2 regions of the Mesorhizobium subarcticum genome follow, and region 1 is predicted to be linked to the other one. Evidence: riboswitches for the same ligand, from Rfam matches in the RefSeq annotation. Region 1 holds a riboswitch; the other holds the start of a gene.
What was found. Region 1 has a riboswitch for S-adenosylmethionine ahead of metX (homoserine O-acetyltransferase MetX). Riboswitches for the same ligand answer to the same signal wherever they lie in the genome.

Region 1 (5,629 bases):
TCCACCGTAGCCCCCAGCTCCTCGCACAGATTGACGAAATCGCGAATGGTGCAGAAATGGATGTTGGGCGTGTCGTACCAGGAATAAGGCAGGTCCGCGGTCACCGGCATGCGGCCCTTGACGAACAGCGACAGGCGCACCCGCCAATGGCCGAAATTGGGGAAGGACACGATCGCGCGGTTGCCGATCCGCAGCAGTTCGTCGAGCACCAGCTTCGGGTTGCGGGTGGCCTGCAAGGTCTGCGACAGGACGACGAAATCAAAACCCTTGTCTGGGTAGAATTCGAGATCCTTGTCGGCATCGCCCTGGATGACCGAGAGGCCGCGCGCCACGCATTCGTTGACGCCGCGCTGCGACAGCTCCAGCCCGCGGCCGTCGACCTGTTTGGTGTCCTGCAGCAATTCAAGCAATGAGCCGTCGCCCGAACCGACGTCGAGCACGCGCGACTGCGGCGGGATGAGGTTTGCCACGACCTCGAGGTCGACGCGCTGGTTGCCATTGACGCTCATGATGTGAGCCCCCTGGCACGCGCAGCCGAGCCGATGAAGCCGTTGATGGCGGCGAACAGTTCCGGCTCGTCGAGCAGGAAGGCGTCGTGGCCGCGATCGGTCTCGATCTCGACGAAGGATACCGATGCGCCGGCGGCATTGAGCGCATGCACGATCGAGCGGCTCTCTTCTGTTGGAAACAGCCAGTCTGATGTGAAGGACACCAGACAGAACCGGGTCTTGGTGCCGGCAAAGGCGTCCGCCAGCCTGCCGCCATGGTCGGCCGCGAGGTCGAAATAATCCATCGACCGCGTCATGTAGAGGTAGGAGTTGGCGTCGAAGCGATCGACGAAGGTCATTCCCTGGTGGCGCAGATAGCTTTCGATCTGGAAGTCGGCGTCGAAGCCGAAGGTCAGATGGTCGCGATCCTGCAGGTTGCGGCCGAATTTACGATGCAAGGCGGCTTCCGAGAGATAGGTGATGTGGGCGGCCATGCGCGCGACCGCCAAGCCCTTTTCCGGGCGCTTGCCGTGCTCGAAATATTTGCCGCCATGCCAGTCCGGGTCGGCCATGACGGCTTGCCGGCCGACTTCGTGGAAGGCGATGTTCTGCGAGGAATGGCGCGCGCCGGTGGCGATTGGCAGCGCCGAGAAGACGCGCTCGGGATAGCTGGACGCCCATTCCAGCACCTGCATGCCGCCCATCGAGCCGCCGAGCACGCAGAACAGCTGTTCGATGCCGAAATGGTCGATCAGCATCTGCTGGGCACGCACCATGTCGCGGATGGTGATGATGGGCAGGTCGAGTCCGTAGGGCTTGCCGGTGGCGGGGTTGGTGGAGGCTGGGCCGGTGGAGCCCAGACAACCGCCGATGACGTTGGAGCAGATGACGAAGAAACGGTTGGTGTCGATGATCTTGCCGGGACCGATCAGCACTTCCCACCAGCCCGGCTTGCCCGTCACCGGATTGGTGTTGGCGACATGCTGGTCGCCGGTCAGCGCATGACAGACGAGGATGGCGTTGGAACGGGCATCGTTCAGCGTGCCATAGGTCTGGTAGGCGATCTGGAACGGCGACAGCAGCGTACCGGCGTCAAGCTTGAGCGGCTTGTCTGGGCCAAAGCGCAACACCGGGCTCGACGGTTGGTCGGCCTCGTTGTTGGTCTTTCCAGCGCGCAGAGCGGCCATTCACATCTCTTCCATCGGTCGTCCGGCCGGGCGCGGACAACAAAAAAACCGGCATTGCCGTCGCAAAGCCGGTTACAGGATGCAAACGGCCCTTTAGCAAGTTGTTTAACGTGGCTGCAAGCCGACCGGCCAAATCACCACGGAACTGTCGGTGTTCTTCTAGAACTCGCCCGCCCTGCCGTCAATGCCGACTGCCAGGACCACTGCCACCTCTCGACATTGCGGGCCATGGCTTGTATTTCCGCTGCGGCTTCCCGGCTGGAGGCATTTTCGACGGATTTTGCACAAAATGAACCAGACATCGGATCAGGCACGTCCCACCCCGCGCGCGGGCATCATGCACATCGACGCCTATGTGCCGGGCAAGAGCACGGCGCCGGCCGGTGTCGCCAAGGTCTACAAGCTGTCGTCGAACGAGAATCCGCTCGGGCCCTCACCGAAGGCGATCGAAGCCGCGCGGGAGATTGCCGGAAAGCTCGATATCTATCCCGACGGCACCGCCAAACGGTTGCGGGAGGCGATCGCCGAGGTGCACGGCCTCAATGCCCAGAACATCATCTGCTCCAACGGCTCCGATGAGATCCTCGGCCTTTTGGCACAGACCTATCTCGCACCCGGTGACGAGGCCATATTCACCGAACACGCCTTCATGGTCTACAAGATCTATATCCAGTCGGCCGGGGCCACTCCGGTCGTGGTCAAGGAGACCGAGGAGCGCGCCGACATCGATGCGTTGCTGGCCGCCGTCACGCCGCGCACGAAAATCGTGTTCCTCGCCAATCCCAACAATCCGACCGGCACCTATGTACCGTTCCAGGAGGTGCGCCGCCTGCATGCCGGCTTGCCCCGCAATGTGCTGCTGGTGCTCGACGCCGCCTACGCCGAATATGTCCGCCGCAACGATTATGAAGCCGGCATCGAGCTGGTCGGCGGCAACGAGAACGTGGTGATGACGCGCACTTTCTCCAAGATCGGCCTGGGCGGGGCGCGGATCGGCTGGATGTATGGCCCAATGCATATCGTCGACGCCATCAACCGTGTGCGCGGCCCCTTCAACGTCAATACGACGGCGATCGAGGCCGGTATCGCGGCGATCCGCGACCGCGCCCATGTCGAGCGCAGCGTGGCGCATAACGAGACCTGGCTCACCTGGCTGAGCACGGAGATGACCGGGCTCGGGCTGCGGGTGACGCCCAGCGTCGGCAACTTCCTCCTCATCCATTTTCCCGACGACAAGAAGCACTCCGCGGCCGCGGCGGACGACTATCTGACCGCGCGCGGCTATATCTTGCGGCGCGTTTCAGGTTACGGCTTTCCCAACGCGCTGCGCATGACCGTCGGCACCGAAGAAGCCAATCGCGGCGTCGTCGCCGCGCTCACGACATTCCTGAAAAGCTAGAACGCCGGAAAAGCTGGAACACCCCGAAAGCTGAACGCCATGACATCACCGATGTTTGAAAAGATCGCGCTGGTCGGCATCGGCCTGATCGGCTCGTCGCTTGCGCGCGTCATCCGCCGCGAGGGCCTTGCCGGCCATGTCGCCATCTCGACCCGCAGTGCCGCGACGCTGGCGCGGGCGGAGGAACTTGGGCTTGGCGATTCCTACACGACCGATGCGAAGGAAGCGGTTCGCGATGCCGACCTGGTCATCGTCTCGGTGCCGGTCGGTTCGTCCGGCGCGGTGGCGCACGAGATCGCGCCGGCGTTGAAGAAGGGCGCGATCCTCACAGATGTCGGCTCGACCAAGGCCTCGGTCATCGCGCAGATGCAGCCGCACGTGCCTGATGGCGTTCATTTCATTCCCGGCCATCCGCTGGCGGGTACCGAAAAATCCGGACCGGATGCCGGTTTTGCCGATCTGTTCGACAATCGCTGGTGCATCTTCACGCCGCTTCCGGACACCGATCCGGACGCTTTGGAGCGGCTGTCGGAATTCTGGCGCCGCTGCGGCGCCAACATCGACACGATGGACCCGCAGCACCACGACATGACGCTCGCCATCGTCTCGCATCTGCCGCACATCATCGCCTACAACATCGTCGGCACCGCTGACGATCTGCAGTCGGTGACCAAGTCCGAAGTGATCAAATATTCGGCTTCCGGCTTCCGCGATTTCACCCGCCTTGCCGCCTCCGATCCGACCATGTGGCGCGACGTCTGCCTGCACAACAAGGACGCCATCCTCGAAATGCTGGCGCGGTTTTCGGAAGACCTGGCGTTCCTGCAACGGGCGATCCGCTGGGGCGACGGTGACAAGCTCTTCGACCTGTTCACCCGCACCCGGGCCGTGCGCCGCTCGATCATCGAGGCCGGCCAGGACATCGACGTGCCCGATTTTGGCCGTCAGGCGGTGGAGCATCCAGCCAAGAGCTAAGCCTGTTCAAGCAGGCCAGGTTGCAGCCATCATCGCAAGTGTCTCGATCCGGTCCGGTGCGCCGAGCCTGCCGCCGAAGCGTAGGCATTTCAGCGCGGCGGCCGCACTTGCAAAGCGTAAGGCCTGCTGGACCGGCATGGCTTCCGCAAGCCCGACGGCAAAGGCGCCGTGAAAGACGTCGCCGGCGGCCAGCGTGTCGACCGCCTTGATTTTTGGCGCCGCGACATGACGGGATGATCTGGCAGCGCGGTCGAACCACCAAGTGCCTGCGCGCCGCCGGTGACCGCGACGAATGCGTCGGTGCGGGAGGCCAGGTCAGTGCAAGCGGTTTCCAGATCCAGCGCCTGGCCGCATATGATGCGGACCGCCGGCTCTGAGGCGACAATGTGAGAAGCCAGCGGCAACAGCTGTTCCAGGACTGCCAGCGGCGCGGTGTCGGCATCGAGAATCGCTGGCCGGCCGATGGCGTGCGCTGCGTTCAGGGCAAGCGCCGCCGCACCCGGCCAGCGCACGTCGACCAGCACGGCATCGAATACCGTGATGTCGGAAAACGGCAATGCCTCGGGATCGGTCTGGGCGCGTTTGTCGTAGAAAGGCACGATGATGCGCTCGCCATGCGCATCGACCACGATCGAGGCCAGCGCCGAGCGGGCACCAGGGACGCGGCGCACATAGCTGCAATCGACGCCCTCGGCCTCGATCCCGGCAATCAGCTGATCGCCGACCGAATCATCGCCGGCGCTCGCCCAAAGCGACACCTCGGCGCCCAGGCGACGTGCCGCGCAGGCAGCACTCGTGGCCATGCCCGAGGCAATCTGGACACCGTCGGAGGCGATGAATTTTCCCTGATGCGTGGGCAGCGTCTCGACGCGCAGGATGGTGTCCAGCGTCAATGCACCGACACTCAGGAGCCTCACAGGTCTTGACATGGTAGCGCTATTGCACCGGCTTGATCTTGCCCAGCGGGATGAAGCCGAGCGAAGCCTTGCCCTTGTTCACTTTCAACGGCATCGACGGTTCGCTGCCAAGCATGGCCAGCGCGGCGAACCCCTGTTGGATCGCGTTCTTTTGCTCCGGTATGGCGCCGGCGAGAATAGTTGCCACGGCCTTCGGATCCTTGATCTTGATCATCAGATCGGCGTCGATCAGGCCTTCGGTGTCGACCGATAGCGGCCCGGAAACGGTGACACGCGCAGTCCCCGACGACAAATCGAGGTTGCGGATTTGGATGCTCTGGCCGCGCAGGCTTTTCAGTTGCGTGCCGATCAGCGCAAGGCCGTTCTTGAGGGACACGTCGCCGCTGGCGTCAAGCGCCGGCAGCACGCGCCCGCCGATCGCATCGGGGTCGATCTCGAGATCGCCAAAGCTGCCGAGATAGTCGAGATCCCCGCCATTCGGCTGCAATTGGCCCGCCGCCTTGCCGGCGCTAAACAGCTCGACCGGATCGGTGTCGTCAGCCGGATCGGTCTGGCCCGACAGGCCGTCGGCCTGTAGCGATATACGCTGCGGCAGCGGGTACCACAATTTGACGTTGGCCTGCAGATTGTCCCAGTCGATCCACAGCGGCGTCATGCCCGGGA
Region 2 (5,629 bases), 1.8 Mb from region 1:
CTTGCGCGTGACGGCGCGATACATAAGCGGCTCCAAAACAATCCGGTAAGTTTCGGCGCTCCCGGCAAGCAGGTCAACGTGCGCGTCTTGTCGCGGCTGCCCTTGAAGGGCAGGTGCCGGCAAAGAATGTCATTTAAGTGACACATGACAATGGTGGTGTGCACGAACCGGGCGACTCGGCGCTCTGTCGACTGTTGAAAACGCCTGTCATGCGGGCCGTCTTTTCTGGAGTGACCAGATCTCGATGGAACTCACTGTCATAGCCGCCTCGCTTTCGACTGCTCTCATTGTCGTAAATGCTGCCAGCATCACGCTCGCCGCTTCACAGCTGAAACGGCGCGCCACGATCGTGCCGCCGGCGAGCAAATCGCAACCGGTGTCCATCATTGTCCCGTCGCGCGGCGTCGAGCCATTCACGCAGGAGACGCTGGAGCGCGCCTTCTCGCTCGACTGGCCGCGCTACGAGCTGATCTTCTGCGTCGCCCATGCCGACGATCCGGTGGCCAGGCTGATCAGACAAGCCATCACCCATTTCCCGCAGGTTCCGGCCCGGCTGTTGATTGGTGACGACCGCGTCAGCGCCAATCCCAAACTCAACAATTGCGTCAAGGGCTGGGAAGCCGCGCGCCATGACTGGGTCATCCTGGCCGACTCCAACGTGCTGATGCCAAGAGACTACGTCCAGCATCTGATGGCGGCGTGGCGGCCGGATACCGGCCTTGTATGCTCGACACCGATCGGCTCGCGGCCTGACGGCTTCTGGGCCGAGGTCGAATGCGCCTTCCTCAACACGCTGCAAGCCCGCTGGCAGTATGCCGGCGAGGCGCTCGGCCTCGGCTTTGCCCAGGGCAAGAGCATGCTGTGGAACAAGCCGATGCTGGATGCCAATGGCGGCATCCGTGCGCTGGCCGCCGAAATCGCGGAGGACGCCGCGGCGACCAAGCTGGTCAACGGGCTTAGCCTGCGCGTCAATCTCGTCGCCGCGCCCTTCGAGCAGCCGCTCGGCCGGCGCAGGCTTGGCGAGATCTGGTCGCGCCAGGCTCGTTGGGCGCGCCTGCGCCGCGTCACCTTCCCGCTGTTCTTCGCGCCCGAAATCCTGACTGGCGCAGTGGTGCCGCTACTGCTTGCACTGGTTGCGGCGGCAAGCGTCGGCCTCAGCCTGCCGCTGACGGCCATCGCCGTGCTGGCGGCCTTCTATCTTCCGGAATGTGCCTTGGCCTGGTCCAAGGGCTGGTACCTGTCGCCGCGCATGGTCGCGGCGATCATGGCGCGAGACCTGATCCTGCCGGCGATGTGGGCGCGCGGCTGGCTCGGAGGTGCCGTCGACTGGCGCGGCAATGCTATGACCATCGGCACCAAGGCAGCCGAGCTGGAAGAGGCGTCGTCGAGCGCGTAGGTTCCGGCGCCCGAGTCGCCTCTATTTAGCGGCCTTCAGCGCCTGCGCGACATCTTCCAGCAGATCATCGGTATCCTCCAGCCCGACCGACAATCTCAGCGTCCCCGGTCCGATGCCGAGTTCGGCGCGGGCCTCGTCGCTCAAATTCTTGTGCGTGGTCGTTGCCGGATGGGTGATCAGGCTCTTGGCATCGCCGAGATTGTTCGAGATCAGCACGATGTCGAGCGCGTTCTGCAGGGCGAACGCTGCTTGCTTGCCGCCTTTGACATCGAGGCAGATCAGCGTCGAGCCGCCCGACATCTGCTTCTTGACGATGTCGGCCTGTGGGTGGTCGGCGCGGCCGGGATAGATGACGCGGGCGATCTGCGGCTGCTCGGCCAGGAAGTCGGCGATCTTGCCGGCGCTTTCGGTCTGCTGGCGCACGCGCACCGGCAGGGTCTCCAGGCCCTTCAGCAGCGTCCAGGCATTGAACGGCGACAGGCTGGGCCCGGTGTGGCGGAAATAGTCGTGCAAATTCTCGTCGATCCATTTCTTGTCGGACAGGATGACGCCGCCAAGACAACGGCCCTGGCCGTCGATGTGCTTGGTGGCCGAATAGACGACAATGTGGGCGCCGAGCTGCAACGGCTTCTGCTGCAAAGGCGTGGCGAAGACATTGTCGACGACAAGCCGCGCGCCGATCGAATTGGCGAGCGATGCGACGGCTGATATGTCGACCACTTCCAGCGTCGGGTTGGTCGGGCTTTCCAGGAAGAACAGTTTTGTGTTGGGCCTGACCGCCTTTTCCCAGTTGGCGATGTCGGTACCGTCTACCAGCGTCGCCTCGATGCCGTAGCGCGGGGCCAGCGTCTCGACCACCCAGCGGCAGGAGCCGAACAGGGCGCGCGCCGCCACGATATGATCGCCGGCCTTGACACTGCACAGCAGTGCCGCGGTCACCGCTGCCATGCCCGATGCCGTGGCGCGCGCGTCCTCAGCACCTTCCAGCGCGCACATGCGCTTTTCGAACATGTCGACGGTCGGATTGGCGTAGCGCGAATAGATGAAGCCGGGTTCCTCGCCCTTGAAACGGGCTTCGGCGGCCTGGGCAGTTTGATAGACATAGCCCTGCGTCAGATACATAGCCTCGGAGGTTTCGCCGAATTGGGAACGCAGGGTTCCGCCATGCACGAGGGCTGTCTGAGGCTTCCAGTTACGCTTCTTGCTGCTCATCGCTTTTGTTCCAGACACAAAAAAACCGGCCGCGAAAGTCGCAACCGGTCCATACGGCCTTGCGGCCAACGGTCCTTTAGCGACTTGTTTAACGTGGCTGCAAGCCGACCGGCCAAATCACCACGGGATAACGACCCTTTAGACCCGTCCCACGCTTGCGTCAATTGCCGGCTTCATTAAGAGGTTTGTACCAGTTGGAACGGAGCCAGCCTTTGCGGCAGACAGGCATTCTTCCTGATCAGGACATTGCGGCGCTGTTCCAGTCCGGCGCGCTGAAGTCGTCGCGCGCGCTTGATGCCGACCAGATCCAGCCGGCGAGCCTCGATCTGAGGCTCGGCGACAAGGCCTGGCGGGTGCGGGCGTCCTTCCTGCCGGGCCCCAACCACAAGGTTTCGGAAAAGCTCGACCGGCTGAAGCTGCACGAGATCAATCTTGCCGACGGCGCGGTGCTCGAAACCGGCTGCGTCTACATCGTGCCGCTGCTCGAAAGCCTGGCATTGCCGGCGGAGATTTCCGCCTCGGCCAATCCAAAGAGCTCGACCGGGCGGCTCGATATTTTCACCCGCGTCATGACAGACCGTGGCCACGAGTTCGACAAGATCGCCGCCGGCTATACCGGCCCACTCTATCTGGAAGTCAGCCCGCGCACCTTCCCGATTGTCGTGCGAACCGGGTCGCGCCTGTCGCAGATCCGTTTCCGCACCGGCAATGCGCTGCTCTCGGAAGCCGAACTGCACGACTTGCACCGCGCCGAAATGCTGGTTGCCACCGAGCCGCCGAACATTTCCGGCGGCGGCATCGCGCTGTCGATCGATCTCAATGGCGACGGCGACGGGCTGGTAGGCTACCGCGGCAAGCACCATACCGGCCTTGTCGATGTCGACAAGCGTGCCGCGCAGGATGTCGTCGATTTCTGGGAGCCGATCCACAAGAGCGGTGCCGGCGAGCTGGTGCTCGATCCCGACGAGTTCTACATTCTCGTCAGCCAGGAGGCGGTGCATGTGCCGCCGCTCTATGCTGCCGAGATGACGCCCTTCGATCCGCTGGTCGGCGAATTCCGCGTCCACTACGCCGGCTTCTTCGATCCGGGGTTCGGCCATTCGGCGTCAGGCGGCACCGGCAGCCGGGCGGTGCTCGAAGTGCGCAGCCACGAAGTGCCGTTCATCCTCGACCATGGCCAGATCGTCGGCAGGCTGGTTTACGAGCACATGCTGAAGCGGCCGCAGGCGCTCTACGGCACCGATCTCGGCTCCAATTACCAGGCGCAGGGCCTGAAACTCTCCAAGCATTTTAGAGCAGCGCGCTAATCCTCGCTGCCGAGGCTGTAGTCAGCCGCGAAAGAGATATTCCTTCGCGGCGCCGAGGCAGGCGTGGAACTCACCGACAAAGAGCAGCTCGCGCACCGTCAGGCGCTTTTTGCCCCAAAATCCCTTGGCCTGGTTCTCGTCGTCGAGCGACACGCCTGTGCCGTACTTCAACGGGAACAACTGCCTGTCGAGGCATTCAAGGACATAGGCCCGTGCAGACTCGATGCCGCAGGCTTTGGCTTTCCCGTTGAGCTTGTCGGCGCGCAACTCCGATGTCATGCGGTTCGCATTGCGCATCAGAAAGCCGACCTGCGTCTTCGAGTAACCGGTAGCCAGAAGCCGGCTGGTCATTGCCGACCGAGCTTCGCGATAGGATTCCGGACTGCAGCGCGCCGCGCTGTAGGCCGTCGAGGAGAAACAGGCAAAGGCAAGCACCAGGCCGATGAATGCAATACCAAGCCGTATCCGGTTCATTCCTCGTCCCAATTCTGCTCTAACTCAAAGCGCCTTCACCGCCACCTTCACCGGCTTTTCGATCTCGAGCGGGTTGCGCAGCGGCAGGCCGAAATCCCCGGCTTCGATCTCGAACACGTCGCCGGCCTCGGTCTTGATGCCGTCGGCGAAGGAGAGCGTCGCGGTGCCGAACATATGCACATGCACATCGCCCGGCTGGCGGAACGCCGAATATTTGAAGTGATGGTGTTCGAGATTGGCGATGGTGTGCGACATGTTCGCTTCGCCCGACAGGAACGGCTTTTCCCACAGCAGATTGCCGTCGCGCAGGATGCGCGATGAGCCCCTGATGTCAGCCGGCAGGTCGCCGATCAGGATCTCTGGTCCGAACGAAGCATTGCGCAGCTTGGAATGGGCCAGGAAGAGGTAGTTCACGCGCTCGGTCACATGGTCCGAGAATTCGTTCGACAGCGTGAAGCCGACACGGAAGGGGGCGCCGTCGTCGCCGATCACATAGATGCCGGCCACCTCTGGCTCTTCGCCGGCGTCCTTGGCGAAGGCCGGTGACAGGAGTGCGGCACCCGGCGCCACGGCCATCGTGCCGTTGCCCTTGTAGAACCATTCCGGCTGCACGCCGACCTGGCCCTTGGCGGGCTTGCCGCCTTCCAGGCCCATGCGGAACATCTTCATGGAATCGGTGAGTTGCTCCTCGCCATCGGTGCTCAGCTTCTTGTGCATGGAATCGCGCGTCGCCGCCGAACCGAGATGCGTCAAGCCGGTGCCGGTGAGATGCAGATGCGCCGGATCGGGATGATTGATCGGCGACAACAGCCGCCCCTTCTTGTAGGCGGCATCGAGATCGACCGTTTCGCCAAGTCCCTTGCGCTCGATTAGCGCGGCAAGGCCGACGCCGGTGCGGGCAGCCTCCATGGCCAGCGAATAGACGCTGCGGGCGCCGTTGATGATGCGGGTCTTGCCACCGCTGCGGGCAACGACACGAATGGTCTCGGCGTCGTCGAGAATCTGCGAGATCAGCATGGTCAGTCCTCTCTCATGTGTCTTGGCCCGGTTGCCTCTTGGCAAACCTTGACCTGCGCGGCTCGGACCTAGCCGCGCCACGGGTTGAACTCTTCGTCCGGATTGCGCTCGCGGGCTTGATCCCCCGGGGGACTTCCTGATGCCGACAACTCGCCGGCAGCGCCGCGATCGTATGCCTCCTGCTTGCCTCGCCTAAGCCTGTCAGGCCTTGTTCTTGTTGTAG

Region 2: it holds a riboswitch for S-adenosylmethionine, as region 1 does, so the genes downstream of both, ACZYHG_RS01970 (O-succinylhomoserine sulfhydrylase) here and metX (homoserine O-acetyltransferase MetX) in region 1, are expected to answer to the same signal.

Annotation. Positions count from the first base shown of each region.
Region 1 is NZ_CM144237.1:2,222,936-2,228,564, forward strand. Features, by position in the region: gene metW (methionine biosynthesis protein MetW) at 1-509, opposite strand, end outside; gene metX (homoserine O-acetyltransferase MetX) at 506-1,675, opposite strand; SAM riboswitch at 1,749-1,826, opposite strand; gene hisC (histidinol-phosphate transaminase) at 1,965-3,074, shown strand; gene ACZYHG_RS10890 (prephenate/arogenate dehydrogenase family protein) at 3,114-4,049, shown strand; partial or broken gene ACZYHG_RS10895 (sugar kinase) at 4,056-4,978, opposite strand; gene ACZYHG_RS10900 (DUF2125 domain-containing protein) at 4,986-5,629, opposite strand, start outside.
Region 2 is NZ_CM144237.1:420,222-425,850, reverse strand. Features, by position in the region: gene apaG (Co2+/Mg2+ efflux protein ApaG) at 1-24, opposite strand, end outside; gene ACZYHG_RS01975 (ceramide glucosyltransferase) at 245-1,396, shown strand; gene ACZYHG_RS01970 (O-succinylhomoserine sulfhydrylase) at 1,418-2,608, opposite strand; SAM riboswitch at 2,665-2,742, opposite strand; gene ACZYHG_RS01965 (2'-deoxycytidine 5'-triphosphate deaminase) at 2,821-3,915, shown strand; gene ACZYHG_RS01960 (hypothetical protein) at 3,937-4,389, opposite strand; gene araD1 (AraD1 family protein) at 4,414-5,406, opposite strand; gene mmsB (multiple monosaccharide ABC transporter permease) at 5,608-5,629, opposite strand, start outside.